Regions from separate parts of the Cupriavidus sp. HPC(L) genome, predicted to be linked through region 1. Evidence: predicted binding sites of a transcription regulator. Region 1 holds the regulator's gene; each other region holds the start of a gene.
What was found. Region 1 encodes sigma-54, which starts transcription at its own class of promoters, with help from an activator protein. Its sites were predicted from a motif close to TGGCANGNAANCTGCTTT; they were not measured.
Positions count from the first base shown of each region.

Region 2: B551_RS08635 (PQQ-dependent methanol/ethanol family dehydrogenase) is a predicted target of sigma-54. The motif match lies at 2,461-2,478, and genes of this name have one in related genera.
Region 3: B551_RS03110 (circularly permuted type 2 ATP-grasp protein) is a predicted target of sigma-54. The motif match lies at 8,921-8,938, and genes of this name have one in related genera.

Region 1 is NZ_AMPR02000440.1:968-10,867, forward strand. It holds partial or broken gene B551_RS21305 (Na/Pi cotransporter family protein) at 1-716, opposite strand, end outside; gene B551_RS21310 (adenine phosphoribosyltransferase) at 888-1,460, opposite strand; gene B551_RS21315 (monovalent cation:proton antiporter family protein) at 1,522-3,501, opposite strand; gene B551_RS21320 (SIS domain-containing protein) at 3,758-4,741, shown strand; gene lptC (LPS export ABC transporter periplasmic protein LptC) at 4,750-5,379, shown strand; partial or broken gene lptA (lipopolysaccharide transport periplasmic protein LptA) at 5,460-6,088, shown strand; gene lptB (LPS export ABC transporter ATP-binding protein) at 6,186-7,010, shown strand; gene B551_RS21340 (RNA polymerase factor sigma-54) at 7,199-8,677, shown strand; gene hpf (ribosome hibernation-promoting factor, HPF/YfiA family) at 8,727-9,083, shown strand; gene ptsN (PTS IIA-like nitrogen regulatory protein PtsN) at 9,463-9,900, shown strand, end outside.
Region 2 is NZ_AMPR02000112.1:106,501-116,400, reverse strand. It holds gene pqqE (pyrroloquinoline quinone biosynthesis protein PqqE) at 1-30, shown strand, start outside; gene B551_RS08640 (c-type cytochrome) at 210-548, opposite strand; gene B551_RS08635 (PQQ-dependent methanol/ethanol family dehydrogenase) at 608-2,341, opposite strand; gene B551_RS08630 (quinoprotein relay system zinc metallohydrolase 1) at 2,627-3,595, opposite strand; gene B551_RS08625 (quinoprotein dehydrogenase-associated SoxYZ-like carrier) at 3,592-4,401, opposite strand; gene B551_RS08620 (ABC transporter permease) at 4,398-5,231, opposite strand; gene B551_RS08615 (ABC transporter substrate-binding protein) at 5,237-6,418, opposite strand; gene B551_RS08610 (PQQ-dependent catabolism-associated beta-propeller protein) at 6,411-7,427, opposite strand; gene B551_RS08605 (ABC transporter ATP-binding protein) at 7,424-8,200, opposite strand; gene B551_RS08600 (tripartite tricarboxylate transporter substrate binding protein) at 8,224-9,231, opposite strand; gene B551_RS08595 (DUF779 domain-containing protein) at 9,255-9,668, opposite strand; gene adh (aldehyde dehydrogenase) at 9,801-9,900, opposite strand, start outside.
Region 3 is NZ_AMPR02000030.1:1,069-10,968, forward strand. It holds gene eno (phosphopyruvate hydratase) at 1-1,284, opposite strand, end outside; gene B551_RS03080 (DUF1330 domain-containing protein) at 1,416-1,706, opposite strand; gene kdsA (3-deoxy-8-phosphooctulonate synthase) at 1,835-2,704, opposite strand; gene B551_RS03090 (CTP synthase) at 2,730-4,385, opposite strand; gene B551_RS03095 (peptidase) at 4,532-5,353, opposite strand; gene B551_RS03100 (transglutaminase family protein) at 5,452-6,270, opposite strand; gene B551_RS03105 (alpha-E domain-containing protein) at 6,302-7,255, opposite strand; gene B551_RS03110 (circularly permuted type 2 ATP-grasp protein) at 7,337-8,809, opposite strand; gene B551_RS03115 (gluconokinase) at 9,041-9,550, opposite strand; gene edd (phosphogluconate dehydratase) at 9,752-9,900, opposite strand, start outside.

The DNA.
Region 1 (9,900 bases):
GTCACCCGTTTGCCGGGCTGGTTGTTGCCTGAGGTCGTCAGGAACGCCGAAATGCCGGAACCGAGGTTGGCCCCGAGCACCAGCGCCAGCGCGACGGGGATGGACACCACGCCCGCCGAGGCCAGCGCGCCGCAGAACAGCACCACCGCCAGGCTGGAATAGGACAGCACGGTCAGGAAGGCGCCGACCAGCATGTCGAGCGCGGTGTCGCCGGTCAGGCTGGCGAACAGCACCTTGACGCCGGCGGCCTCGACCACCGGACGGGTCGCATTGGAGATCAGCTCCAGCGCCAGCGTGATCAGCCCCAGGCCGATCAGCACGCGGCCGACGTGGCCCGGCCTGCTGCCCTTCCAGCTCAGATGCGCGATCACGCCGATGAAGATCAACAGCGGCGACAGCCACGACAGGTCCAGCGAGAACACCTGCACCATCATCGCGGTGCCGACATTGGCGCCGAGCATGATGGCCAGCGCGGGCGCGACCGCGATCAGGCCCTGGCTGACGAAGGAGCTGACGATGACGGCGGTCGCATTGCTGCTTTGCACCAGGCCGGTCACGCCGAGGCCGGCGGCGAAGGCGGTGAAGCGATTGGCAACGCTGGCGGAGAGCACGTGGCGCAGGTTCGCGCCGTAGACGCGCAGAATACCGACCTTGACGATATTCGTGCCCCAGACCAGCAGCGCGACCCCGGAGAGCAGATGAAGCAGAACGCCCATGGTGTGGCACCCATTGCGGCCGGTGCGGCGGTCAGAGGCAGGGGCCGCCCGGCCCTTGTTGTGAATGAACGGCCATTATGCGCCCGCGCTGCGGACGAGGGCAACGCGGGGCGCCGGCGATGGTGCGCTTCGCAACGCTGGGCGGCGTTGCGGTTTTTGCGCGAAGGACGTTCAGTGGCCCTCGAATCGGCACACGGTAAAGAGCGGCAGGCCGCTGTCGAGCAGATGGCGCGAGCCGCCGAGCTCGGGCAGGTCGACGATCGCTGCGCCTTCCACCACGGTGGCGCCGAGCCGCTCGAGCAGCCGGCGTCCAGCCATCATGGTGCCGCCGGTGGCGATCAGGTCGTCGATCAGCAGCACGCGGTCGCCGGGCTTGCAGGCATCGGCGTGGATCTCGACGGTGGCGCTGCCGTATTCGAGCTCGTATTCCTCGGCCACGGTCTGGAATGGCAGCTTGCCCTTCTTGCGGATCGGCACGAAGCCCAGGTTCAGCTCGTAGGCGACGATCGCGCCGAGGATGAAGCCGCGGGCATCGATGCCGGCCACCATGTCGAGGCCGGCGTCCATGTAGCGGTGCACGAATACGTCGATCAGCACGCGCAGCGTCTTCGGGTCCTGCAGCAGCGGCGTGATGTCGCGAAACATCACGCCGGGCTGCGGCCAGTCCGGCACGGTGCGGATGCGGTCGCGCAGATAGGTGGTCACGTCGCCCAGCGGCGGGGACTGGATGGTGGGAGCGGGCATGGTCGGAAACAACGGATGAAGGGGTTGGCTGAAGCGCCAGTCATCTAGGATAGCGGCTGCGTCAGCGCTCGGTGATCCGCTGCTCGGCCGCCTCGAGCGCCTCGGGCGTGCCGCGCAGCACCAGGATGTCGCCGGGTTCGAGCACGGTATCGGGCTGCGGATCGAAGGCACGGATGCCGCGCCGCCGCACGGCGGTGACCTCGACGCCGATATGCTCGAGCCCCAGCGTGCCGAGGCGGCGGCCGACCGCGGTCGCGTCCGGGCCCAGCGACAGCGAATGCAGCCGCACCGAGTCGCGCTCGATCATGTCCTCCTCGTCGTCGCGGCCGTGGAAGTAACCGCGCAGCAGGCTGTAGCGCGCATCGCGGGCCTGCTGCACGCCGCGCACCACGCGCCGCATCGGCACGCCCAGCAGCACCAGCGCATGCGAGGCCAGCATCAGGCTGCCCTCGATGATCTCGGGCACGACCTCGGTCGCGCCGGCGCGCTGCAGCGCTTCCAGCTCCGAATCGTCGACCGTGCGCACGATCACCGGCAATGCGGGCTCGAGCTCGTGCACATGGTGCAGCACCTTCAGCGCCGACGGCGTGTTGGCATAGGTGATGATCACCGCCGCGGCGCGATGAATGCCGGCGGCGATCAGCGCCTCGCGCCGCCCCGCGTCGCCGTAGACCACCGTATCCCCGGCCGCCGCGGCCTCGCGCACGCGGTCCGGATCCAGGTCCAGCGCGACATAGCCGATGCCCTCGCGCTCGAGCATGCGCGCCAGGTTCTGCCCGCTGCGGCCGTAGCCGCAGATGATCGCGTGCTTCTCGGTCTGCAGGCTCTGCGCGGCGATGCGGGTCATGTTCAGCGACTGCAGCAGCCATTCGTTGGCGGCAAAGCGCATTGCGATCGCATCGCTGTACTGGATCAGGAACGGCGCCACCAGCATCGACAGCAGCATCGACGCCAGGATCACCTGCGTCAGCACCGGATCGACCAGGCCCAGCCCGTCGATCTGGTTCAGCAGCACGAAGCCGAACTCGCCGGCCTGTGCCAGCCCCAGGCCGGTGCGGATCGCCACGCCGGGACGCGAGCCGAACAGCCGCGCCAGCCCGGCGATCAGCACGAACTTGAACAGCACCGGCACGATCAGCAGCGTCAGTACCAGCCACAGGTTGTCGATCACCACGCGCACATTGAGCAGCATGCCGATGGTGACGAAGAACAGCCCGAGCAGCACGTCGCGGAACGGCTTGATGTCTTCCTCGACCTGATGCCGGTATGGCGTTTCCGCGATCAGCATGCCGGCCATGAAGGCGCCGAGCGCCATCGACAGGCCCAGCCGCTCGGTCAGGGCCGCCATGCCCAGCGTGACCAGCAGCAGGTTCAGCATGAACAGTTCCTGCGAGCGGCGCGCGGCCACCACGTGGAACCAGCGGCTGACCACGCGCTTGCCCAGCACGAAGATCAGCGTCAGCGCCACCACGATCTTGACGATGGCCAGCGCCAGCGCCATCGGCAGTTCGCCCGGGTCGCGCGACAGCGCGGGGATCACGATCAGCAGCGGCACCACCGCCAGATCCTGGAACAGCAGCACGCTGAAGATATTGCGGCCGTGCTCGGTCTCGAGCTCCAGCCGTTCGGACAGCATCTTGGAGACGATCGCGGTCGACGACATCGCCAGCGCGCCGCCCAGCGCGATCGACGCCTGCCAGGTCAGGTCGAACACCGCGCTGAACAGCCAGCCGACCGGCGCCACCGCCAGCATGGTCAGCACCACCTGGCTGCCGCCGAGGCCGAACACCAGCCGGCGCATCGAGCGCAGCTTGGCCAGATTGAACTCCAGCCCGATCGAGAACATCAAAAAGACCACGCCGAACTCGGCAAGGTACTTGGTCTGGCCGGAATCGCTGGCCAAACCCAGCGCGTGGGGCCCGATCAGGATGCCGACCGCCAGATAGCCGAGCATCGGCGGCAGCTGCAGCATGCGGAAGGCGACCACGCCAAGCACGGCGGCGGCCAGCAGCACAAGGGTCAAGTCCAGCGGAGAATGCATTCGGGCGGGCCGGTGTGGGTGCGAGCGATGGTGCGAGCGATGGTGCGGGCGGTGGTGCGGATTGCGGTGCGGCAGTGCAGCGGTTGCGGGCAGTAATGCAAGCGGTGGACCAGGAACGGACCTGCCCGGCCCGGCAGTGTTTCGTCAGGGGGCGGCCGGCCGGCGGAGACGGGACCCGGACGCGAAGGCCGACGCCGCGCCGGACGCGCTGCCACCGGCCCGGGCGCCATCGCATTCATTGGTATACTTCGTCGCCATGATAGCCAATTTCAATGCGGAAAGAGCACTCGAGCTCGCACGCCATACCCTGCAAATCGAAGCCGATGCGGTCGCCGCGTTGTCGTCGCGGCTGACGCCGGACTTCGCGCGGGCGGTGCGGCTGGTGCTGGAGTGCTCGGGCCGCGTGGTCGTTTCCGGCATCGGCAAGTCCGGCCATATCGGCCGCAAGGTCGCCGCCACGCTGGCCTCGACCGGGACGCCCGCCTTCTTCGTCCATCCTGCCGAGGCTTCGCACGGCGACCTCGGCATGATCACGCGCGACGACGTGCTGATCGCCTTCTCCAACTCCGGCGAGACCTCCGAACTGCTGTCGATCGTGCCGATCGTCAAGCGCATCGGCGCCAAGCTGATCTCGGTGACCGGCAATATCGAGTCGAACCTGGCGCAACTGGCCGACGCCCATCTGGACGCCCGCGTCGACAAGGAAGCCTGCCCGCTGAACCTGGCCCCGACCGCCAGCACCACGGCGGCGCTGGCGCTGGGCGATGCGCTGGCGGTAGCGGTGCTCGATGCACGCGGCTTCGGCGAAGAGGATTTCGCACGCTCGCACCCCGGCGGTGCCCTGGGGCGCAAGCTGCTGACCCATGTGCGGGACGTGATGCGCACCGGCAATGCGGTGCCCGAAGTCCGCGAAAGCACGCCGCTGGCGCAGGCGCTGATGGAAATCACCCGCAAGGGCATGGCCATGACCGCGATCGTCGACGCCGACGGCCGCGCGATCGGCGTCTTCACCGACGGCGACCTGCGCCGGCTGCTGGAAACGCCGCGCGACTGGAAGACGGTGCCGATCGGCGAGGTCATGCATGCCAACCCGTTCACGGTCGGACCGGACCAGCTCGCGGTCGAGGCGGTGCAGATCATGGAAGCGAACCGCATCAACCAGCTGCTGGTGGTCGACGCCGACCAGCGCCTGGTCGGCGCGCTGCATATCCATGACCTGACCCGGGCCAAGGTCATCTGACGCACGCCATGCGGGATCTGTTTCCTTCCCTGTCCCGGCTCGCGCTGCGGCTGATGCCGCTGCTGCTGATGGCGCTGGTTGCCGGCAGTACCTTCTGGCTGGTGCAGGTCAATACGCCGCGCGAGGTCAGCGATACCGAACGCCAGAAGCGCCACGTGCCCGACTACTGGATGGAGCGCTTCACCGCCACCGAACTGGCCGAGGACGGCAGCACCAAGATGCGCTTCACCGGCGAGCGGATGATCCATTACGAGGACGACCAGACCTACGAGGTCACGCGGCCGGCGATGCGAGCCTACGAGCCGGATCGGCCGCCGGTGACCGGCACCGCCGACCTCGGCAAGATGAACGCCGACGCGAGCGTGATCGACCTGTTCGGCAATGCCCATATCGTTCGCGTGCAGGGCGCCGATCCGTCGCAGGACCCGCAGATGAGCGCGACGTCGAGCTACTTCCAGATCCTGATCAACGACGACATCGTCAAGACCGACAAGCCGGTCAAGCTGACGCGCGGCCCGTCGGTGATGACCGCCAACGGCCTGGTCTTCAACAATGTCACGCGCGAGGTCAATCTGCTCGGCAATGTGCGCGGCACCATCGTGATGGCGCCGCGCGGCGGCGGCAGCGCGAAACCATGACGCATCGCGCCCGCGCGCCAGGGGCGCACCCCTCGAACGTTCCCTCCCGGACAACGCCAATCAACGCCATCGTGGCCAACATGACCCTGACCCTGACGACCTGGACCCGCCGCCGCGCCGCCGCCGTGCTGCTCGCCTTCGCCGCCGGCATGACGCTGGCCCAGCCGGCGCTCGCCGAACGCGCCGACCGCGACAAGCCGCTGGTGCTCGAGGCCGACAACGCCAGCTACGACGACGTCAAGCAGATCTATACGCTGACCGGCAACGTGGTGCTGACCAAGGGAACCATGGTGCTGAAGTCCGATGCCGCCGAGGTCCGCACCGACCCCGAGGGCTACCAGTACGCGGTGGCGACCTCGAAGGGCGGCAAGCAGGCCTACATCCGGCAGAAGCGCGACAACGTCGACGAGTACATCGACGGCTGGGGCGACCGCATCGAATACGACGGCAAGCAGGAAGTGGCCAAGCTGATCGGCAATGCGCGCATGGCGCGCCTGGCCGGCGCCAAGATCGTCGACGAGATTCGCGGCGCGGGCTGACCTACGACAGCCGCAACGAGTTCTACACCGCGGCCGGCGGCAGCGGCAACGCGGCGCCGGCGAACCCGTCCGGCCGCGTGCGCGCGGTGCTGTCGCCGCGCCAGAGCCAGGGGACCGGCGGCAGCGGTGCCGGCGTGGACCTGAAGGGCTCGCCGACGGCCAAACCCTGACCCCGGCCTGCCTCGGTGCCTGACCCCGTGCCGCCCAGCACGCTTCGCCGCACCTTCGCAGCACGTTCGCATTAAGCAGTATCAAAGGATTGCCCACATGTCCGTTGCCGACACCGCTACCGCCACCGCTCCCGCCGCCAACGCCAACACCGCAGCCGGCGCTGGCGCCGGCACGATGCCCGTCACCAGCAATCTGGTGGTGCGCCATCTGAAGAAGCGCTACGGCTCGCGCACCGTGGTCAAGGACGTGTCGCTCGACGTCAAGAGCGGCGAGGTGGTCGGCCTGCTCGGCCCCAACGGCGCGGGCAAGACCACGTCGTTCTACATGATCGTGGGCCTGGTCGCGCTCGACGAAGGCGACATCGTGCTCGATGGCCAGCACATCAGCGGCCTGCCGATCCACGAGCGCGCGCGCATGGGCCTGTCGTACCTGCCGCAGGAAGCGTCGGTGTTCCGCAAGCTCAATGTCGAGCAGAACATCCGCGCGGTGCTGGAACTGCAGCGGGACAACGGCAAGGCGCTGTCCGCGGCCGAGATCGAGCGCCGGCTCGACAGCCTGCTCGACGATCTGCAGATCGCCCACCTGCGCAACAATCCTGCGCTGTCGCTGTCCGGCGGCGAGCGCCGGCGCGTCGAGATCGCGCGGGCGCTGGCCTCGGCGCCGCGCTTCATCCTGCTGGACGAACCGTTCGCCGGCGTCGATCCGATCGCCGTCGGCGAGATCCAGCGCATCGTCAGCTTCCTGAAGGCGCGCAATATCGGCGTGCTGATCACCGACCACAACGTGCGCGAGACGCTGGGCATCTGCGACCACGCCTACATCATCAGCGAGGGCGCGGTGCTGGCGGCAGGCGAGCCCAAGGAAATCATCGCCAACGAATCGGTGCGGCGCGTTTACCTGGGCGAAAACTTCCGCATGTAATTGCTTGACCCGGGGCGGCACGACACGCGGCTGCCCCGCCCTGCGAGGCAGCGGCTTCGTACGCCGGCAAGCGATGCCACGTTCATGCTCTGGTGATCCATCAGGCAATCGCTTCTGCCCACGCAATCGAAACTTCCGATAGCAAATTCCGTTCCATCGCGGCCGAAGTTGCGCATAAAATAGGCCGCATGAAACCGTCGCTACAGCTACGCCTCTCCCAGCATCTGGCCCTGACGCCGCAGCTGCAGCAGTCGATCCGGCTGTTGCAGTTGTCCACGCTGGAACTGCAACAGGAAGTCGAGCAGGCGCTGACAGAGAATCCGCTGCTCGAACGCGAAAACGACTGGATCGAAAGCCCGCTGCGGGTCGCCGCCGACGGGTCGGTCAATGTGCAGACCGCCACCACGACCCCGCCCGCCGAACCGGCGGCGCCCGCGGACTCGCGCGCGGACGGTGCCGCCGCGGCCGACGATGGCTATGCCGACGGCGCGGGCGACGATTATGGCGGCGACTGGAGCCTGGACGACTTCGCCCGCCGTCCGCAAAGCGATGAGGACGAAAAAACGCCGCTGCAATTGCGCGACGCCGAGCCCACGCTGCGCGAATATCTGATGGAGCAATTGGCTCCGCTGAAAATCTCGACGCGCGACAAGGGCCTGGCGATTTTCCTGATCGAATCGCTCGACGACGACGGTTATCTGAGCGCGTCTCTCGAGGAAATCCTGTCCGAATTGCCGGAAGAGCTCGAATTCGAACTGGACGAAGTGCATGCGATGCTGACGCTGCTGCAAAGCTTCGATCCGCCCGGGGTCGGCGCACGCAACGCAGCAGAATGCCTGTCGCTGCAACTGCGCCGCATCGAACATCCGCAGCGCGACCTGGCGATGACCATCGTCCGCCATCACCTCGAACTGCTGGCCGCGCGCGACTACACGCGGCTGAAGAAGGCCCTGCAGGTCGACGACATGCAGTTGAAGGCCGCGCACGAGCTGATCCGCTCGCTCGCGCCGTATCCTGGCCACGCCTACAGCCGGCCGGAAGCGGACTTCGTGGTGCCCGACGTATTCGTGCGCAAGAGCGGCCACAACTGGATCGCGCAGCTCAATCCCGATGTGATGCCACGGCTACGCATCAACGATATGTATGCGCAAATCTTGCGCGGCGCGAAAGGCGATACCGGCGCCGCGGGATTGCAGCAGAAACTGCAGGAGGCGCGCTGGCTCATCAAGAATATCCAGCAGCGTTTCGACACCATTTTGCGCGTCGCACAAGCCATCGTGGAGCGGCAAAAGAATTTCTTTACGCACGGCGAAATTGCGATGCGCCCCTTGGTTTTGCGGGAGATAGCCGATACACTGGGTCTACACGAGTCGACTATTTCTCGTGTGACGACCAATAAGTACATGGCCACCCCGATGGGGACATTCGAGCTGAAATATTTCTTCGGCAGCCATGTATCGACCGAGACCGGCGGTGCCGCGTCTTCCACCGCAATCCGTGCGCTGATCAAGCAGCTGATAGGAGCCGAAGACCCCAGAAACCCGTTGTCCGACAGCCGGATTGCCGAACTGCTGGGGGAACAAGGCTTCGTCGTGGCGCGACGTACCGTCGCCAAATATCGTGAAGCCTTGAAGATCCCGGCCGTGAACCTTCGCAAGTCTTTGTAGCCGAGTCGCATCGCCTGCCTGGTGCGGCTCTTTCAGAAGGAGAAGCGCTATGAACTTCAAGATCAGTGGACACCACTTGGACATCACGCCGTCGCTGCGTGAGTACGTGGAAACGAAACTGGAGCGAATCCTCAGGCATTTCGATCAGGTTATTGACGTCAGCGTGCTGCTATCGGTCGACAATCAAAAGGAAAAGGATCGCCGTCAACGCGCGGAAATCAATGTGCATCTGAAGGGCAAGGACATCTTTGTCGAAGCGCACCACGAAGATCTCTATGCGGCGATCGACATGCTGGTCGACAAGCTGGACCGGCAAGTGATCCGCTACAAGGACAAGGTGCAGAGCCACGACCGCGAATCGCTGAAGTATCACAGCAGCCTGGTGGCGAACCAGGCCCAGCAGTAGCTTGAAGATTCGGCGCGGCCACAACGCCGGCCGGCCTTGAAGTGAGGAAAGAAGCCGTGCCAGGAGCACGGCTTTTTTGCGCCCGTCGCGGCACGGGACCTTCGCAGCCTATAGGATGAAACCGGAATGGGGTTCCGTCTGGCAGGCTTCCCGGTGTATGCTGTGCAATACATATAGAGAATGCCCGCCCCGTTTCCTTGCGCAATGCCGCTCGGGGCGATCGGCATCGGACGGCAGGGAGCCCCCCTGCACTATAATGTGCCGCACGCTGATAGTCGGGAAGCGGCGGCAACGAACGCACCGCCCAGCAACGGCAGACCGGCCCACGCCGGCAAGGACCGCATGGCGGCGCCAGTTTCAGGAATTCCGCGCATTTCAAATGAACCGTTTGGCCAAACTGCTGCCGCCCGGCAATATCTCGCTCGACGTCAGCGTCACCAGCAAGAAACGCGTGTTCGAACAGGCCGGCTTGCTGTTCGAAAACAACCATGGCGTGGCGCGCGCCACGGTGACCGACAATCTGTTTGCCCGCGAATCGCTTGGCTCGACCGGGCTTGGTGCCGGCGTGGCAATCCCGCATGGCCGCATCAAGGGCCTGAAACAGCCGCTGGCTGCCTTCATGCGGCTTGCCGAGCCGATCCCGTTCGAGTCGCCCGACGGCAAGCCGGTTTCGCTGCTGATCTTCCTGCTGGTGCCGGAACAGGCCACGCAGCAACATCTGGAAATCCTGTCGGAAATCGCTCAGCTATTGTCCGATCGCGACATGCGTGATGGCCTCGCCGCTTTGCCGACGCCCGATGCGGTTCACCAGTTGCTG
Region 2 (9,900 bases), on a different contig from region 1:
GCCAATTCGCTGCGGTTGAGCGAGGGGTAGAGCGCGAGAGCGGCAGAGCGGAAGAGCGGAAGAGAGGGCGAGTCGCGCGGCGAGCCGTCGCGCTGCCGGCACCATGCTCCCTCTCCCGCTTGCGGGAGAGGGCTGGGGAGAGGGCTGGGGAGAGGGCGATGAAGGACCATGGAGGGCGATGGAACATCGCGCCTCGCACGGGCCGCCGTTCAGCCGGCCTCCAGCACCCACGCCGCCAGCCGCTTCGCTTCCTCGTCCTTCAGCGAAGGATGCGGCGGCATTGGAATCCGCCCCCATACCCCCTTGCCGCCCTCCTGGATCTTGCGCGCCAGCTTGCCTGCCGCCTCGCCGTCCCCCTTGTATTTGGCGGCAACCTCGGCGAAGCCAGGGCCGACCAGCTTGCCCTGCATGCCATGGCAGGAGAAGCAGCCATTCTTGTCGGCCAGCGCCTTGATATCGGGTGCCGCCTGTGCCGATGCCGCAAGCGCGAGGCCGAAGGCAAGGGCGGCTGCGCGCGGCGCGATACGTCGATTTCGTTCTTTCTGCATGGAATTCTCCAGCTCTTGCTGGGCCGGCACCGCCGAGGGCCGGCCCGTCGGACAAACGCTCAGACCTTGCTCAGCTTGAACACCCAGACCGATCCGCCTTGCTCGAGGAAGTTGACGCGCTTGGCGACGTCGCCACCCCACAGCGGCACGGCGCCGCCCCAGCCCGACACCACGGCGATGAACTGCTCGCCGTTCTCTTCCCAGGTGACCGGCGGCGCCACCACGCCGCTGCCGGTCTGGAACTGCCACAGCTCCTTGCCGGTCTTCGCATCGGCCGCCTTCAGATAGCCCTCCGGCGTGCCCCAGAACACGAGGCCGCCGGCGGTCGTCATCACGCCGCCCCACAGCGGGGCATTGTTCTTGACCTCCCAGACGATCTTGCCGGTCTTCGGATCGATCGCGCGCAGCGCGCCGATATAGTCCTCGTTCAGCGGCTTGATGGTGAATCCCGCGCCAAGGAAGGCCGCGCCTTTCTTGTAGGTGATCGGCTCGTTCCAGATGTCCATGCCCCACTCGTTGGCCGGGACGTAGAACATGCGGGTCTGCGGGCTGTATGCCATCGGCTGCTGGTTCTTGCCGCCGAGGAAGCCCGGCGCCGCGAACACCGACTGCCCCTTCTTCTGGTCCGCGGGATCGCCGGGACGGCTTTCGGCGACGAAGTTGGGCCGGCCGGTCTTCAGATCGATGTCCTTTGCCCAGGTCACCTTGCGGACAAACGGAAAGGCGTTCAGTACCTTACCGTCGCGCGCGTCGTTGACGTAGAAGAAGCCGTTGCGGTCGGCCTTGCCGCCGACGCGCTTGCCGTCGAGATCGAAGGTCACGAACTCGTTGACGCCGTCGAAGTCCCAGCCGTCGTTCGGTGTGTTCTGGTAATGCCAGACGATTTTTCCGGTGGCCGGATCGATGGCGACCGTCGACGACGAGTACAGGTTGTCGCCCTTGCGCAGGTGGCTGTTCCACGGCCCCGGGTTGCCAGTGCCGAAATAGGCCAGCCCGGTCTTCGGATCGTAGGTGCCGCCGAGCCAGGTCGCCGCGCCGCCGGTCTTCCAGGTCTCGCCGGGCCAGCTGGCGTTCAGGTTGCCGGTGATGCCGTTCTCGATCTTGTTGCCCTCGGCGTCGAACCGATAGCCCATGTGCCCTTCGACGGTCGGACGGACCCAGACCATCCGGCCAGTCTTCGCGTCGCGCGCCTCGACGCGGCCGACCACGCCGAACTCGCCCCCGGACACGCCGGTCAGCACCAGGCCCTTGACGATCATCGGCGCCGCCGTGTACGAATAGCCTGCCGCGTAATCGTCGATCTTGTCCTTCCACACGACCTTGCCGGTGTCCTGGTTGAGCGCCACCAGTTGCGCATCGAGCGTGCCAAAGATGACCAGGTTGTCGTAGAGTGCCGCGCCGCGGTTCACCACGTCGCAGCAGGGCATGATGCCTTCGGGCAGCCGATGCTCGTACTTCCACAGCTTGGCGCCGGTCTTCGCATCGAGCGCGAAGATCCGCGAATACGATGCGGTAACGAACATCTTGCCGTTATGGATCAACGGCTGCGATTCCTGGCCGCGCTGCTTCTCGCCGCCGAACGAGAACGACCACGCCGGCACCAGGCGTGCGACGTTCTTCGTGTTGATTCTTGCCAGCGGCGAGAAGCGCTGGCCCTCCGGTCCGATTCCCCACGACAGCACATCACCGGGACTCTTCGCGTCGTTTTCGATCATCGCGTCCGTTACCGCGGCACGCGCGGCGAAGCTGGCCACGCAGGCGGTTGCCAGCACCAGCACCTTCAACTTGCTCATCGTTTGCTCCTCTCTCTTTTTGTCGATCATCGGTTTCGATCATCTTTGCTGCGGATTTCCCGGTGGTTCTTCGGTAGGCGCGGCACGGGCCGATCGGCAATGCCGCGCCGGTGCGCCACACCGCAAATCGCGTGCCACGCCAGCCGTGAAAAATTCCCGTTGTTGGCGGGCCATTTCGCGCCGCGACCGACTGCGCAGGTGCGCCGTACCGGGCCGTATCGCGCTACCGCGCAACAACCGCTGTCGCGGAATGGAGCACCTCTTGGCCGAGCCCGGCACAGGCGCTCATGGCGCCAATGCCTCGCGTTCGTACGCGGGGTACAGGTGCGTGACGTTGCGCAGGTATTCGGCCGGCATCGCGGCCCATTCCGAGTAGGGCGCCGGCACCGGCATCGCGATGACCTCGGCGAGATCGCGGCCCTCTCTGGCGGCTCGGCGCAGGCGCGCGTCGAGCCAACGCAGGTAATCCCGCGTCTGTGCGATCGCATCGGCGCGATCGAGCGCCGGGCCATGGCTTGGCACCAGCAGACGCAAGCCGTCCTCGCGCATCCGGCGTTCCAGCACGTCCAGGCTGGCCAGCCAGCGTGGGATGTCGGCGTGCGGCGTGGTCGGGACGCGCGAGCGGAAGACGAGGCCGCCGGCGAACATCACGCGCGCGGTATGGTCGATCAGCACCAGGTCGTCGCCGGTATGGCCCTGCAGGTGCAGCAGCTCGAAGCGATGGCGGCCGATCGTGCGCTGTCCCGGCTCGATCGTCGTGGCGGGCGGCGCCGGTTCAGTGCCGGCCATCCAGTCTCCGCACAGCCGATACAGGTTGTCGGCATACGAGCCCGCCTCGCGCGCAGCACCCGCGACGGTGCCGGCAAGCGCCGCCGGCTTCGCGTCGGCGTAGGCCTGGTTGCCGAAGAAGTAGTCGGGATGCAGGTTCAGATTCAGCACCAGGCGGACCGGCGCATCAGTTACCTTGGCGATCGCCGCGCGTTGCTGCTCGCCGTAGCGCCGCGACGGTCCCGTATTGACGACGACCACGCCATCGCCAGTATCGATGAAGGCGGTATTGATGATGTTGCAGCCGTTGCCGACCGCGAAGTCGGCGTTCGCGCCCTCGAGCAGCCAGACGCCGTCGCCGATGCCGCGCGGCGCGAGGCGGTAGTCTGGCGGCTGCAGCGGCCTCTCTGCGAGCCCGTCGCCGAATGCCGATGCGGGCAACAGCAGGGCAATCTGCAGGGCGATCGTGGCCAGCCTGTTGCTCATGGCAGCACCCTGGCGTCGATACGGTTGCCGTTGTTGTCGCGGCCGGTCACCGCCAGCGGTTGGGCAGCCGGCTCGCGCAGGTCGAACGAGAAGATCGGGTTCTCCGAAACGGGCTCGTGCAGCGCCAGCGTGCCGAGCGGTTCGCGGCGGCCGTCGACGAGGGCCAGCTGCTCGATATGGAAGGCGGGGATGCCCGCCACGAGGCCGGTATCCATTGGATGCATCACGCGGATCCGGACCCGGCCACCGCCGCCATCGAGCGCGGCAAAGCGCCGGGCCTCGACCCGGTTCAGCGTCGCGCTCCACGAGCCGTCCTTGCGTGTCACGCCGGGCACCGTGCAGCCGCCGCCGGCGGCGTCGACCAGCAGCCCGCCGACATGCCAGACCCCGTCGCGCGTGCGCGCCGCCACCCGTACCGGCGATCCCTGTTCCAGCTTGAAGCGGAAGGACAGGGCGGGCTTGAGCCTGCCAGGCGTGAAGGTCAGCACCTGGCGGATCGGATTGCGATCGACGCCCACGACGATCCTGTCGACCTCGCCCAGCGCGGAGGCATCGAACGCGATGGGCACGTTCAGCGCATCCTCGGCGAAAGCGGGGCCGACGACCTTGACGCGCGGATCGAACACCGCCGGCGCATTGCCCAGCATCTCGGCGCGCAACGCGGGCCATTGCGGCGAGGCGAAGGGATCGGCATCGGCCGCCGCATGCCCCCGTGCCGCGGCCAGTACCACCGCCAGGGCCAGCAGCGTGCCGAACCACCCGCGGCTGCGCCCGCCATGGCGGCGGGGCCAGGCTGGCCGGCTCATGCCCGCTTCCCCAGCGGCCTTGCCATGCCGCGCTGCGGGTCGTAGCCGAACAATGCCACGCCGAAGAACAGGCAGGCACACGCGGCCACCACGGCGAGGCTGCCCCATGCCGCCTGGCCATACAGCGCGAAACGGATGGCCTCGACCGCGTGCGTGAACGGGTTGATCCGCGCCAACTGGTGGATCGCCTCGGCCCCCGATTCCTCGAGTTTCCACAGCGGATACAGCGCGGTGCTGATGAAGAACATCGGGAAGATCACGAAGTTCATCATGCCGGCGAAGTTCTCCAGTTGGCGGACATGCACCGACAGCGCCAGGCCGAGCGCACCGAGCATCAGTGCAACCAGCGTCATTGCCGCCAGCAACATCGGCAGCGCGGTCCAGGCAAGCGGCACGTCGAACAGCACGGCAACCAGCAGGAACACGGCCATCTGCAGCAGCGACAGCAGCGCACCGGCCGCGAGCTTGCATGCCAGCAACCATGGCCGGGGCAGCGGCGCCGTCAGCAGCAGCCGCATCACGCCCATTTCGCGGTCGTAGACCATCGCCAGCGAGGACTGCATGCCGTTGAACAGCGCAATCATCGCCAGCAGGCCGGGGGTCAGATAGACCTTGTATTCGACATAGGTGTCGTAGGGCGGAATGATGGCGACGCCGAACACGTTCTGAAAGCCCGCGCCGAACACCAGGAACCACAGCAACGGCCGCACCAGCGACGAGATCAGGCGGCCGGGCTGGCGCAGGAACTTGCGCAGCTCCCGGCAGACAACGGCGCGCAGGGCGCGCCAGCGGTGGAGCAGGGGAGAGGTCGGCATGGAGATGGCTGGCATGGGGATCAGCGGCGGCACGCGCTCTCGGGCGCGTCCGCGCCCAGCGTGTCGAGGTTGTTCTTCGGATGCAGGAAACCGTCAAGCGGGGCGACCGCCGCCACGCCGTCGGCATGCGCAAGAAACACCGGCTGGCGCAGTTGCCCGTCCCAGGGCCGGAAGCTCAGGCGCGGGCCCTTGAAGCCATCGATGGCGACGTCTCCGGATCGCAACGCCTTCGCCTGCTCGGCAAACGGCGCCTTCGGCGCGCGCGTCACCGCTTCGACCACCGCCTTGATCGCCACCCATCCCGCCCAATCGTGTCCGCTCATCGGCCGCCCGGCTGCCTTGACGAAGCGCCGGTTCAATTGCGGGCCGCCGTGGCGCTCCCACGCGCGGTGCCACGCCATCGCGGTCAGCCCGTTGGCGCCGGCAACCGGGCGCGGCAGCTGCGTGGCATACGGCACGGTGCGGGCGAACTCGCCATCGGCGTCGGCGACGATCACGACGTCATGGTCGGGCCCACCGGTCAGCAGGCGGACGTTGGCGAGCTCCCGTTCGCGCGGATCGTTCGACAGGCGGAAATCGCGCTGCGCGGCCCAGGCGACCCCGAAGCGCCGGGCCGCCTGCTGATAGAGCGCCTGCCACGCGCGATCCTCCGGGGCGGGTCCGGTCAGCAGCAATGCCTTGCGCCATTTGCGGGCGGCCAGCGCCTGCATCAGCGCGTCGGCCTGCATGCGCCGGCTCGGCAGCGTGTGCAGCAGATGCGGGGCGCAGCCTTCCCCGCGCAACGCGTCGTCGTCGGCCGAAACATTGAGCAGCAGGGCGTCGGCCGGTTTGACCGCACGGGCCGCCGCGCGGACGGCATCGGCGGGCAGGTCCAGCACGATATAGCGGACACCCTGGCGCGCCAGCGCCGCGGCGGCCTGGGCCGCGGCCTGCGCATCGCGGGCTTCGGCCGCTTCGAGCTTCAGCGTCAGCCCCGCAGCCTCGAGCGCAAGGCGGGATTCGGCCGCGGCCACGCGCATGCCGTCGAAAGGCCGGCCCTCGGGGTGGCCCGGATAGCGCTGTTCCAGCCGTTTGGGCTCGTAGCGCGGATCGTCGGCGAGGCTGACGACGCCGATCCGCAGCTCCGCCGCGGAAGCGGTCGCGATACCGGCCAGCAGTGCGCAGGCGCCGGCCAGGGCGCGCAGCCGGGCAAGCCTAGTCATCGATGACGACCGAATGCGGCACGCGGCCCGCCTTCAGCGTAGCCACTGCCTTGCCGCGCATGGTGTCGACCACGCTGACGTCGTCCGACAGGCCGTTGGTCACGTACAGCAGCGCATCGTCGCGGGTCAGCGCCAGGCCCCACGCGCGCCTGCCGACCAGCACGTAGTCGAGCACGCGCCGGCTCGCGGCGTCGACCACCGCCACATGGTTGGCCCGTCCGAGCGCCACATAGGCGCGCCGGCCATCGCGCGACAGCGCCATACCCACCGGCGTCACGTCGTCCGCACGAAAGCCTTTCGGCGCGAACGTCAGCACGTGCACGACCTGCAGCGTGTCGGTGCGGATGATCGACACGCTCGCGGCGAGCTCGTTGCTGACCCACAGCTCCTTGCCGTCGGGCGACAGCGCGAAGCGGCGCGGCCGATTGCCGACCGGGATATGGCGAATGATCTTGCGGCTGTCCACGTCGATCACGTGGACCAGATTGGCCACTTCGGAGGCGACGTAGACGCGCTTGCCGTCGGCGCTGACCTTGACCCCTTCCGGCTCCTCGCCGACGGCCACCGAAAAGCGCTTCTGTCCGGTGGCCGTGTCGACCGCGGTCAGCAGCGCCTCTTCTTCGTTCGAGACGTAGAGCGTCCTGCCGTCCGGGCTGAGGTCAAAGATTTCGGGATCGTCGCCGACGCGCAACGCGGCCAGCGTCTTGCGCGCGCGGACATCGACCACGTCGACGCGATCGTCGTCGCTGCAGGCGACGTAGAGCCGGCTGCGATCGGGCGACAGCTGCAGATGGCGCGGCCGGCGGCATTGCGGCAACACGGCGGACATCTGCCGGCTGGCGGCGTCGTAGAAAATCAGGCTGCCGTCCTTTTCGCTGGAGACGATCACCTGGCCGCCGCCCGCTGGTGGTGCCGCCTCCGACCATCCGGCCAGGACCAGCACGGTGGTCACGGCAAGCGTGGCGCCCACGATCCAGCGGATGCGCGGCACCGGTGGCAGATGGCTCATGGCAATGCCTCCGAATCAGTAAGGGCCAGGAAGGCCGCTTCGAGATCTGGCTGCCCGGTGGCGTCGCACAGCATCGCCGGAGGACCGTCAAAGCGCACCTTGCCCCGGTGCAGCACGACGACGCGGTCGCAGCCGGCAACCTCCTGCACCAGATGCGTGGCCCACAACACCGCGGTCGATTGCCCCGCGGCAAGGCGGCGGGCCTCGTCGACGATCTGCATGCGGGAAGCCGGATCAAGTCCGACCGTGGCCTCGTCCATCAGCAACAGCGCCGGTTCGTGCAGCAGCGCCCGCGCCAGTTCGACCTTGCGCCGGTTGCCGCCCGACAGCGCGCGCACCGGCGAGCGATCGCGCTCGGCCAGGCCGAAGCGCGCGAGCAGGGCGGCGATCCGCGGCAGCGACTGGCGCCGGGCAAGGCCATGCAGGTCGGCATGGAACAGCAGGTTGTCGCGCACCGGCAGGTCCAGGTCGGTTGCCGGCTGCTGGAAGACGATGCCAAGCCTGGCCAGCGCGCGTGCGGGATGCTGGCGCATGTCGGCGCCCATCACCTCGGCGCGCCCCGCGTCCGCCACGAACAGCCCGCTGAGGATCTGGAACAGCGTGGTCTTGCCGGCGCCGTTCGGCCCCAGCAACGCAACGAATTCGCCGGGGCGCACCGAAAGCGAAACGCCATCGAGCGCGGCCTGCCTGCCGAAACGCTTGACCAGTCCGTCGCAGCGCAGCGCCGGCGCGGTATCGCACGGTGCTTCGTTCGATGCGGCGTCCGCGCGCATCGCGGGGGCGAGGGTGGAACCCATCACGATGGCTCCTTGCCGGCGGCCAGGCCCAGCCGTTGCGCGAAGTCGCGCTCGCGGGCCCACACCCCGCGCAGATAGGCCTCGTACCGCGCGGTATCGAGATAGGTCAGTTCCTGGTCGTACCTGGCCAGCTCGGCCAGATGCCGGGGGTGGCGCATCGCTCGGGCAAAGGCATCGTGCAGCCGCCGGACGATACGCGGATCGGTGCCGCGCGGCGCGCCGATGCCGTAGGGCGAGTTGTGGACGGCGTCGGGATAGCCGAGCTCCTTCATGGTCGGCACCTCGGGCCAGCGCGGCGACCGGTGTTCGCTGAACAGCGCCAGCAGCCGCAGGCGTCCGCTGTCGACATAGGGTGCGAAACCGGTCGCGCCGACACCGGCCATCAGCGCGCCGCCGGATACCGCGAGCATCTGGTCGGCGATGCCGCGGTAAGGTACATGCACATAGCGGATATGGTGGCGCCCGAGCACGTCGTCGATCGCCAGATGCGGCGTGGTGCCGATGCCGGACGAGCCGACCGTCAACGCGTCCGGATGCGCCTGGCCCCAGGCCACCAGGTCGCCGAAACTGCGGAACGGGCTGTCGGCCGGCACCACCACGCCAAAGGTATAGCCGGAGATCATCACCACCGGCTGGATATCGCGCAGCGGCTGCCAGGTCGTCTTCTGCTGGTGCGGCAGCCGGTAGACCGTGACCGGCAACTGGCCGATCGTGTAACCGTCCGGCTTCGCCACGGCGAGCAGGGCGCCGACCAGCGCACCGCCCGCTCCGGCGCGGTTCTCGACCACCACCGGCTGGCCGAGCTCGTGTGCGACCAGTTCGGCCAATACCCGCATCGACAGATCGGTGGCGCCGCCCGCGGGCCAGGGCACGATCAGCGTCAGCGGATGCGACGGGTAATCGGCGGCCGCAGTGGTGCCGGCATCGGCCCAGGCCGCGACGGCGGGAAACGCCGCGCTCGCGGCCAGCGAACCAAGGGCGATCGCGAGGGCGCGGCGCCTTGGCATCGGGAGGGTCTGCGCGGGCGCCATCACGCGGCGAGGTCGGGATAGTCGACCGTCGCCCGCTCTGGCGGCGTCGCGGCGAGCCGCTCGGCTTCCTCGTCGCCGAATAGCCGCGAGCGCGTCAGAAAGCGCATGCCGGTGGCACGTTCGATCGAAAACATGCCGCCGTTGCCGGGCACCACGTCGATGATCAGCTGGGTGTGCCGCCAGTATTCGAACTGCGATTCGCTCATGTAGAACGGTGCGCCGCCGATCTCGCCGAGCTTGATGTCGCTGCCGCCGACCAGGAATTCGCCGCGGGGGAAACACATCGGCGCGCTGCCGTCGCAGCAGCCGCCGGACTGGTGAAACAGGATGGGGCCGTGGTCGGCGATCAGCCGCGCGATCAGCGCGAGCGCGGCGTCGGTGGCGATGACGCGTGGGGGCAAGGGGGTATTCATCGTCGGATTCCGCGAAGATGCCCCCGCCCGAGCGAAGGCCGAGCGCCCGGCGTGCTTGCTTGCTTGCTCGCGGCAGAACAAGGCGCCAGGATTCGGGTTCGCGCGGGCGAGAGCCGTTGCCAGGCCCGTCGGTCAGAAGAAGCCGAGCGCGTTGGGGCTGTAGCTGACCAGCAGGTTCTTGGTCTGCTGGTAGTGGTCGAGCATCATCTTGTGGTTCTCGCGCCCGATGCCC
Region 3 (9,900 bases), on a different contig from region 1:
CAGATTGTAGAACGCGCTCTTGCCGGGGTAGCTGGCGATATCGCCCAGGTCTTCCTCGATGCGCAGCAGCTGGTTGTACTTGGCGATACGGTCCGAGCGGGACAGCGAGCCGGTCTTGATCTGGCCGGCGTTGGTGCCGACCGCGATATCGGCGATCGTGCTGTCCTCGGTCTCGCCCGAACGGTGCGAGATCACGGCCGTGTAGCCGGCGCGCTTGGCCATCTCGATCGCGGCGAAGGTCTCGGTCAGCGTGCCGATCTGGTTGATCTTGATCAGGATCGAGTTGCCGATGCCCTTCTCGATGCCTTCCTTCAGGATCTTGGTGTTGGTGACGAACAGGTCGTCGCCCACCAGCTGCACACGCTTGCCGAGCTTGTCGGTCAGCACCTTCCAGCCGTCCCAGTCGCCCTCGGCCATGCCGTCCTCGATCGACACGATCGGGAACTTGTCGCACAGATTGGCCAGGTAGTCGGCCCACTGCGTCGAGTTCAGCGTCAGGCCTTCGCCTTCGAGGTGATACAGGTCCTCGCCTTCGCGGAAGAACTCGCTCGAGGCGCAGTCCAGCGCCAGCAGCACGTCCTCGCCGGCACGGTAGCCGGCCTTCTCGATCGCCTGCAGGATCGTGTTCAGGCATTCCTCGTTCGAGGCGAAGTTCGGGGCGAAGCCGCCTTCGTCGCCGACCGCGGTCGACATGCCCTTGTCGGCCAGGATTTTCTTCAGCGCGTGGAACACCTCGGCGCCGCAGCGCAGCGCTTCACGGAAGCTCTTCTGCGACACCGGCATGATCATGAATTCCTGGATGTCCAGGCTGTTGTTGGCGTGCGCGCCGCCGTTGACGATGTTCATCATCGGCACCGGCATCTGCATCGCGCCCGAACCGCCGAAGTAGCGGTACAGCGGCAGGCCGGCTTCCTCGGCGGCGGCCTTGGCGACCGCCATCGACACGGCCAGCATCGCGTTGGCGCCCAGGCGGCTCTTGTTCTCGGTGCCGTCCAGATCGATCAGCGTGCGGTCCAGGAAGGCCTGCTCGGAGGCGTCCAGGCCCATGATCGCTTCGGAGATCTCGGTGTTGATGTGCTCGACGGCCTTCAGCACGCCCTTGCCCAGGTAGCGCGACTTGTCGCCGTCGCGCAGTTCGATCGCCTCGCGCGAGCCGGTCGACGCGCCCGACGGCACCGCGGCGCGGCCCATCACGCCCGATTCGAGCAGAACGTCGCATTCGACGGTCGGGTTGCCGCGCGAGTCGAGAACCTCGCGACCGATGATATCTACGATTGCACTCATGGATTCCTCTTGATCTAGATCTGATGAAGCTTGGGTCCGTGCACTGCGACTGTGCACCGCGTCTGGGATCGCGCTGCCTTGCCCGCGTGCTCCGGATGGAGACCCGCGTCAGGCGACGCGCCGGTCGAAGCTCAAACGCCCTCGACCACGATCATGTTCATCCGGGCCGCATGCTCGCGCGCCTTGCGGGCCGCGCGGTAGGTCTCGCCGTCGTGGAAGGCCTGGGCCGCCTCGACGCTCGGGAATTTCAGCAGCACCACGCGGGTCGGCGCCCATTCGCCTTCGAGCGGGACCGTGCGGCCGCCGCGCACCAGCACCTCGGCGCCGTGCTCCTGCATGGCCTTGCTGGACAGGACCTTGTACTGCTCGTACTGCTGCGGATCGGTGACGTCGACGTAGGCGATGATGTAGCCGGCGGCCATGCGTATCTCCAGGATGAATCTTATGGTTGTCAACGTTGCCGCCGGATGACGGCGGCAACGTGCGGAATCGGTGATCGGCGAGAAAGCCGTTGCAGCTGACGATTGACGGCTGGCGCTTGGCGCCGCGCTCAGGCGCAGGCCGGCCAGCCGAAATTGTCTTCGAGGAAGCCGGCGCGCTTGGTCAGCGCGTCCAGGTCCTTCAGCACCGCCAGCAGTTCGCGCATGCGCGACAGCGGCACGGCGTTGGGGCCGTCGGACATCGCCTTGCTTGGATCCGGATGGGTTTCCATGAACAGGCCCGCGATACCGACGGCCACCGCGGCGCGCGCCAGCACCGGCACGAACTCGCGCTGGCCGCCCGAGCTGGTGCCCTGCCCGCCCGGCAGCTGCACCGAGTGGGTCGCGTCGAACACCACCGGCGCGCCCGTCTCGCGCATGATCGCCAGCGAGCGCATGTCGGAAACCAGGTTGTTATAGCCGAACGACACGCCGCGCTCGCACGCCATGAAGCTGTCCTCGGGCAGGCCGGCTTCGCGGGCGGCGTCGCGGGCCTTGTCGATGACGTTCTTCATGTCGCCCGGGGCCAGGAACTGGCCCTTCTTGATATTGACCGGCTTGCCGCTCTGGGCGCAGGCGCGGATGAAATCGGTCTGCCGGCACAGGAAGGCCGGCGTCTGCAGCACGTCGACCACCGCCGCCACCGGCGCGATCTCGTCGATCTCGTGGATGTCGGTCAGCACCGGCACGCCGATCTCGCGCTTGACCGTGGCCAGGATCTCCAGCCCCTTCTCCATGCCCAGTCCGCGAAAGGACTTGCCCGACGAGCGGTTCGCCTTGTCGAACGAGGACTTGTAGATGAAGGGGATGCCGAGTTCGCCGGTGATCGTCTTCAACTGGCCTGCCGTATCGAGGGCCATCTGCTCCGACTCGATCACGCAGGGACCGGCGATCAGGAAGAACGGCTGGTCCAGGCCGACGTCGAATCCACACAATTTCATCTTGCTCTCCTGCTATGCGGCCGCTTCAGGCGCCCTTGCGGCGCTGCTGGCCGGCCAGCGCGGCTTCCACGTAGGCCTTGAACAGCGGATGGCCCGCGCGCGGCGTCGAGGTGAATTCCGGGTGGAACTGCACGCCGACGAACCAGGGGTGCATCTGCGCCGGCAGCTCCATCATCTCGGGCAGGTTCTCGGTCGGGGTGCGGGCCGAGATCACCATGCCGGCCTGTTCCAGCTGCGGCACATAGTGGTTGTTGACCTCGTAGCGATGGCGATGCCGCTCGTTGACCTCGGCGCCGTAGATCTGCGCGGCCTTGGTGTCCGCCTTGACGGGCACGCGCTGCGCGCCCAGGCGCATCGTGCCGCCCAGATCGGAATCGGCCGAGCGCTGCTCGACCTTGCCGTCGCGGTCCACCCATTCGGTGATCAGCGCGACCACCGGGTGTTCGGTCTCGAGGCTGAACTCGGTCGAGTTGGCGTCGCGCATGCCGGCCACATGGCGGGCGAACTCGATCACCGCCAGCTGCATGCCCAGGCAGATGCCCAGGTACGGCACCTTGTTCTCGCGCGCATACTGGATCGCGCGGATCTTGCCCTCGGTGCCGCGCTTGCCGAAGCCGCCCGGCACCAGGATCGCGTCCAGCGGCTTGAGCACTTCGAGGTGGCCCGATTCCAGTTCCTCGGAATCGATGTATTCGATATTGACGCGCGTCGCGGTATGCATGCCCGCGTGACGCAGCGCTTCGATCAGCGACTTGTACGACTCGGTCAGGTCGACATACTTGCCCACCATGCCGATCGTCACTTCGTGTTCGGGGTTTTCCTGCGCGTTGACCAGCTTCTGCCACATCGACAGGTCGGCCGGCTTCGGATCGAGGCGCAGCTCCTCGCAGATCAGCCGGTCCAGGCCCTGCTCGTTGAGCATCTGCGGGATCTTGTAGATGCTGTCGACGTCCCACACCGAAATCACCGCTTCCTGCGGGATATTGGCGAACAGCGAGATCTTGGCGCGTTCGTCGTCCGGAATCGGCCGGTCGGCGCGGCACAGCAGCGCGGTCGGCGAGATGCCGATTTCGCGCAGCTTCTGCACCGAGTGCTGGGTGGGCTTGGTCTTGAGCTCGCCGGCGCTGGCGATGAACGGCACCAGCGTCAGATGGACGAAGGCCGCGTGGTTGCGGCCCATGCGCAGGCTCATCTGGCGCGCGGCCTCCAGGAACGGCAGCGATTCGATGTCACCGACGGTACCGCCGATCTCGACCAGCGCCACGTCGGCCTTGCCTTCGTGCGAGGCGGCCGCGCCCTTCTCGATGAACGCCTGGATCTCGTTGGTGATATGCGGGATCACCTGCACGGTCTTGCCCAGGTATTCGCCGCGCCGCTCCTTGCGGATCACCGATTCGTAGATCTGGCCCGTGGTGAAGTTGTTCGACTTGCGCATCTTGGCCGAGACGAAGCGCTCGTAGTGGCCAAGATCGAGGTCGGTCTCCGCGCCGTCTTCCGTGACGAATACTTCGCCATGCTGGAAGGGGCTCATCGTGCCGGGGTCGACGTTGATGTAGGGATCGAGCTTGAGGAGGGTGACTTTGAGGCCGCGCGACTCGAGAATAGCCGCGAGCGAGGCGGCAGCGATGCCCTTGCCGAGGGAAGAGACGACGCCACCGGTGACGAAGACGAATTTGGTCATAAACCGAGCTTGCCGGGGAAATCGGGATTATACATGAGCGGGGCCGGATGGACCGCCCGAATCGGCGTGCCGGACTGTGCGCTCACGTGTCGAATTCGGCCGCGCCCCGGCACCGTGCAAGCCCTCGAAGCCAGCTCCACCACGGTTCACTGCGGTTCGCGCGGACGCTCGCGCCGTGCCCGCACCGGCTGCCCCCAGCGGTCGCCCTCGCCCTGCCGCGTCAGCGGGTGCTCGACCCGGTCGGCGGCGTCCCATTCCGGATTGTCGATCTCGCGGAATACCTGGCGCAGGCGCTCGCCCCAGGTCTCGCGGATCATGCAGAAATACGGATTGCGGTCGTCGATGGTGGCAAAGCGCGTCACGTGCAGCGAATCGGCCTCGTAGACCAGCAGGTCCAGCGGCAGCCCCACCGAGATATTGGACTTGAGCGTCGAGTCCATCGAGATCAGCGCGCACTTGGCCCCTTCGGCGAGGGGCAACGCTGGGTGCACCACGCGGTCGATGATCGGCTTGCCGTACTTGGCCTCGCCGATCTGGAAGTAGCAGTTCTCCGGCGTCGCCTCGACGAAATTGCCGGCCGCATAGATATTGAACAGGCGCGCCCGTTCCCGGCCGATCTGGCCGCCGAAGATCAGGCTGACGTTGAACTCGATGCCGGCATCGCGCAGCGCATCGGCATCGCGCCGATGCACCTGGCGCACCGCGTCGCCGACGATCGAGGCGGCTTCGAACATATCGCGCGCGGTCCACAGCGAGCGCTTGCCGTCGCGGCTCTCCATCAGGATCTGGCGGATCGACTGGCTGATGGCCAGGTTGCCGGCGGTCATCAGCACCATGACGCGGTCGCCGGTCTCCTCGAACACCGTCAGCTTGCGGGCGGTCGAGATCGCGTCGACACCCGCATTGGTGCGCGAGTCGGACAGGAATACCAGGCCGGCATCGAGCCGCATGGCTACACAGTACGTCATGGCTTTGTCTTATTGTGGTGACATGGCGCGCGGCGGAACGCGCGGGAGCATCCCGGCATTCTAGCGCCCTCCTCGCGCGCGCCCTGCACCCCGGAGGCTCAGACCGGCTCGATCAGGATCTGCACCGACAGCGATTCGGTGCCGCCGCCCTCGCGCACGCCGCGGATCGGCGCCGCCGAGCGGTAGTCGCGCCCCACCGCCAGGCGGATGTGGCGGGTGTCGGTGAAGCAGCCGTGCGTCACGTCGATGCTGCACCAGCGCTCGCGCTCGGTGTCGACGCACAGGTCGGCCCAGGCGTGGCTGGCCAGCTCGGTGGCGGCCGGGTCGTGGAAATAGCCGCTGACGTAGCGCGCCGGCACACCGAAGGCGCGGCAGGCGGCCACCATCACCTGCGCCTGGTCCTGGCAGACCCCGGCGCCGAGTGCGAAGGCCTCGGCGGCGCTGGTGCCGACATCGGTGGCATTGGGCTGGTAGCGCACGCGTTCGCCAATCGCCTGGGCCAGCGCCAGCAGCGCGGCCGGGTCATGGCCGGCGGCCAGATACGGCGCGGCAAATGCGCTCAGCTCGGCCGGCGCGCTGGTCAGCGGCGTGCCGCTGCGAAAGTACAGCGGCGACACGCGCGCCTCGCCCGGCGGCGGGGCGTCGCCGAAGCAGCCGTCGGCATCGGCGGCGGGCGTGATCTCGACCTCGCCGCTGGCGGCGATGGTAATGGTGTCGGCCGGCCGCGCCAGCGTGAACTGATGGACGATATTGCCGAAGCCGTCGAGCGCCTCGGACAGATTGCCCGGCACCGACAGCTGCCATTGGTGCACCTGCTGCAGCGGGCCGGAGCGCGGCGCCAGCCGCAGCTCGTGAACGCTGCGGATCACCGGCTCGGTATAGCGATAAACGGTGCGGTGGTGGATCTGGTATTTCACGGTCCTGTCGCGCGACGCCGGGTTCAGGCTTTCAGGCTGCCAGCGGGGGCACCAGGAAATCCCGGCTGATGCCGCTGCCCAGATCGCCGATGCGTTCAAGGAAGCTGGTCAGGAACGCGTGCAGCCCGACCGCGAAGATGTCGTCGATGCGCGCGTATTTGAGGTCGGCATGCAGTTTACCAGCGTGCCGTTCGGTCTCGGCGGACTGCTGGTTGCGCACCAGCGCCAGGATCGCCACCACCTCGTCCATGCTCGACACCAGCGAACGCGGCATGTCGGGCCGCAGGATCAGCAGTTCGGCGACGCGCACCGGCGTGATCACGGTGCGGTAGATCTTGCGGTAGACCTCGAAGCCCGAGACCGAGCGCAGCACCGCGGCCCAGTGATAGAAATCCTGTTCGGTCCGCTCGCTGCCGCCATTCTCGCTGCCGGTGGCCTGGAACTTGACGTCGAGGATCCGCGCGGTATTGTCGGCGCGCTCCAGGAAGGTGCCCAGGCGCATGAAGTGGAAGGCGTCGTCCTTCAGCATGGTGCCGAACTGCACGCCGCGCGCCAGATGCGAGCGGAACTTGACCCATTCGAAGAACTGCGACGGATCGTCGCGCAGCACGCCGTCCGTGATCATCCGCTGCACGTCCAGCCACGTGGTGTTCAGCGTCTCCCACACCTCGGTCGTCAGCGAACCGCGCACGGCGCGCGCGTTCTCGCGCGCCGCGCGCAGGCAGCTCATGATCGACGACGGGTTGGTCATGTCGCGCACCATGAAGTCGATCACGTCCTCGCGCGAGAGCAGCCCGTACTTGTGGTCGAACGCGTGCGTCAACTCGGAGATATCGAGCATCGCCCACCAGCCCTGCTCGGCCACCTCGATCGATTGCGGCAGCAGCGAGGTCTGGTAGTTGACGTCGAGCATGCGCGCGGTATTTTCGGCGCGCTCGGTGTAGCGCGCCATCCAGAACAGGTGGTCGGCGGTGCGGCTCAGCATGATGGCTCTCCGTGGTCCGGTCGAAGATCGCGGGGGGTCGGCAGGGGTTGCCAGGTATCGATGGCTCGGCGGTTCAGCGGTTCAGCGCTCCAGCACCCAGGTGTCCTTGGTGCCGCCGCCCTGCGAGGAATTGACCACCAGCGACCCCTCGCGCAGCGCCACGCGCGTCAGCCCGCCCGGCACCATGCGCACCTCCTTGCCCGACAGCACGAATGGCCGCAGATCGATATGGCGCGGCGCGATGCCGGCCTCGACATAGGTCGGACAGGTCGACAGCGCCAGCGTCGGTTGCGCGATGTACTGATGCGGCCGCGCCTTGACCACCTCGCGGAACGCGTCGATCTCCGCGCGCGTCGCCGCCGGCCCGACCAGCATGCCGTAGCCGCCGGCGCCGTGCGTTTCCTTGACCACGAGTTCGTCCATGTGGTCGAGCACGTACTGCAGATCGTCCGGGCGCCGGCACATATAGGTCGGCACGTTGGCCAGCAGCGGCTCCTCGCCCAGATAGAAGCGGATCATCTCCGGCACATAGGGATAGATCGACTTGTCGTCGGCGACGCCGGTACCGATCGCATTGCATACCGTGACATTGCCGGCGCGATAGACCGCCAGCAGGCCGGCCGCGCCCAGCGTCGAATCGGGCCGGAACACCAGCGGATCGAGAAAGTCGTCGTCGACGCGGCGGTAGATCACGTCGACGCGCTGCGGGCCCTGCGTGGTGCGCATGTACAGAAAGTCGTCCTGCACGAACAGGTCGCTGCCCTCGACCAGTTCGATGCCCATCTGCTGCGCCAGGAACGCATGTTCGAAATAGGCGGAGTTGTACATGCCGGGCGTCAGCACCACCACGGTCGGATCGGCCATTCCCTGCGGCGACACGCTGCGCAGCATGTCCAGCAGCAGGTCGGGATAGTGGGCCACCGGCGCGACGCGGTTGCGCGCAAACAGCTCGGGGAACAACCGCATCATCATCTTGCGATTCTCGAGCATGTACGAAACGCCGGACGGCACCCGCAGATTGTCCTCGAGCACATAGAACTCGCCCTCGCCGGCGCGCACCACGTCGATGCCGGCGACATGCGCATAGATGTCGCGCGGCACGTCGATGCCCAGCATCTCGGGACGGTACTGCGCGTTGTCGTAGACCTGCTCGGGCGGAATCACGCCGGCGCGGATGATGTCCTGCCCATGATAGATGTCATGGATGAAGCGGTTCAGCGCGGCGACCCGCTGGCGCAGGCCCCGCTCCAGCAGCGCCCATTCGCCGGCCGGGAAGATGCGCGGAATCACGTCGAACGGGATGGTGCGCTCGGTGCCGCTGTTGTCCTCGTCCTTGTCGCCATAGACGGCGAAGGTGATGCCCACGCGCCGGAACACCAGGTCGGCCTCGGCACGCTTGTTGGCCATGGTGGCCTCCGACTGGCGCGCCAGCCAGTCGGCGAAGTGACGGTAGTGCGGCCGGATCGCGTCGGGCGACAAGGCCTGCCCGGCGGCGATGTTCGGGGGCGCATCGCCGCGCCAGTCCAGCATTTCATCGAAAAACCGCGCCGCCATGATGCCCTCCCCAGTGCCGGGCGCGCGACCGGCCGCCGCGCATCGTTGACTCCTACAGCATACGTCCGGCCGCTGCCCCCGAGAAGGAAGTCAGGTGCCTTGGCAGACATTCAAGCAAGATGTCTGCCAGTGGAACGGTTGCGCAAAACGGGGCGGAAAGACGCGCAGGGGCGGGAAACGGCACGGAATGGCGCGGAGCGGCGCGGGAACACGCCGCCCCGGCACACCATTTCAGTGCACGGGCTGGCTGCCGCGGACCGGCGGACGCGCCGCCAGGATCTGGCGCACCAGCTCCTCGGGCGGCTTGCGGATATCGAGCACCAGCGCGTCGCGCGGCTCCTCCAGCGTATCGAGCTGGCTCTGCAGCAGCTTGGGGTCGAAGAAATGCCCGCTGCGGCCGGCCAGGCGGGTGCGCAGCACGTCGATATCGCCCTTCAGGTAGATGAAGCTGACCCCGCCGTCGGGCGGCGTCAGCCGGTCGCGATAGATCTGGCGCAGCGCGGAGCAGGTGAAGACGTGGGGGCGGCCCTCGGCGCGGGCCTGGTCGATGGCCGCGCGCATCGCGTCCAGCCAGGGCCAGCGGTCCTCGTCGGTCAGCGGAATGCCCGCGGCCATCTTGGCCTTGTTGGCGGCGCTGTGGAATTCGTCGGCATCATGGAAGCCGCAATGCAGCGCCTGTGCCAGCAGCGAGCCGACCGTGGTCTTGCCGCTGCCGGAGACGCCCATCAGGATATAGATCATGTCTGCTCCATCGATCAGGATCGGACGGTCGGTGCCGTCCTTGTTGGTCTGACCGCGCGCCGGCGAGTTCGCATGCGGGCGGTCGAGGCCGGACGCCAGGTCCGGCCGACTTCGGGATTGATTCGATATCGGATATCGTCCAGCGGATAGCGGATAGCGGGTTCCGGATAGCGGCTGCCGCAAGTACGCCCTACAGCACGACTATAGTGCCCGCGGCGCTGGCGCCGCCATCGCATCGGCCTCGCTGAGGTCCAGCGCGCTGCCGCCCTGCTCGGCGCCGCGCGCGTGGCGGCGGAACAGGCCGAACAGGCCGCGGCCCAGGCTGTAGTCGGCGAACGCGTCCTGCGGCG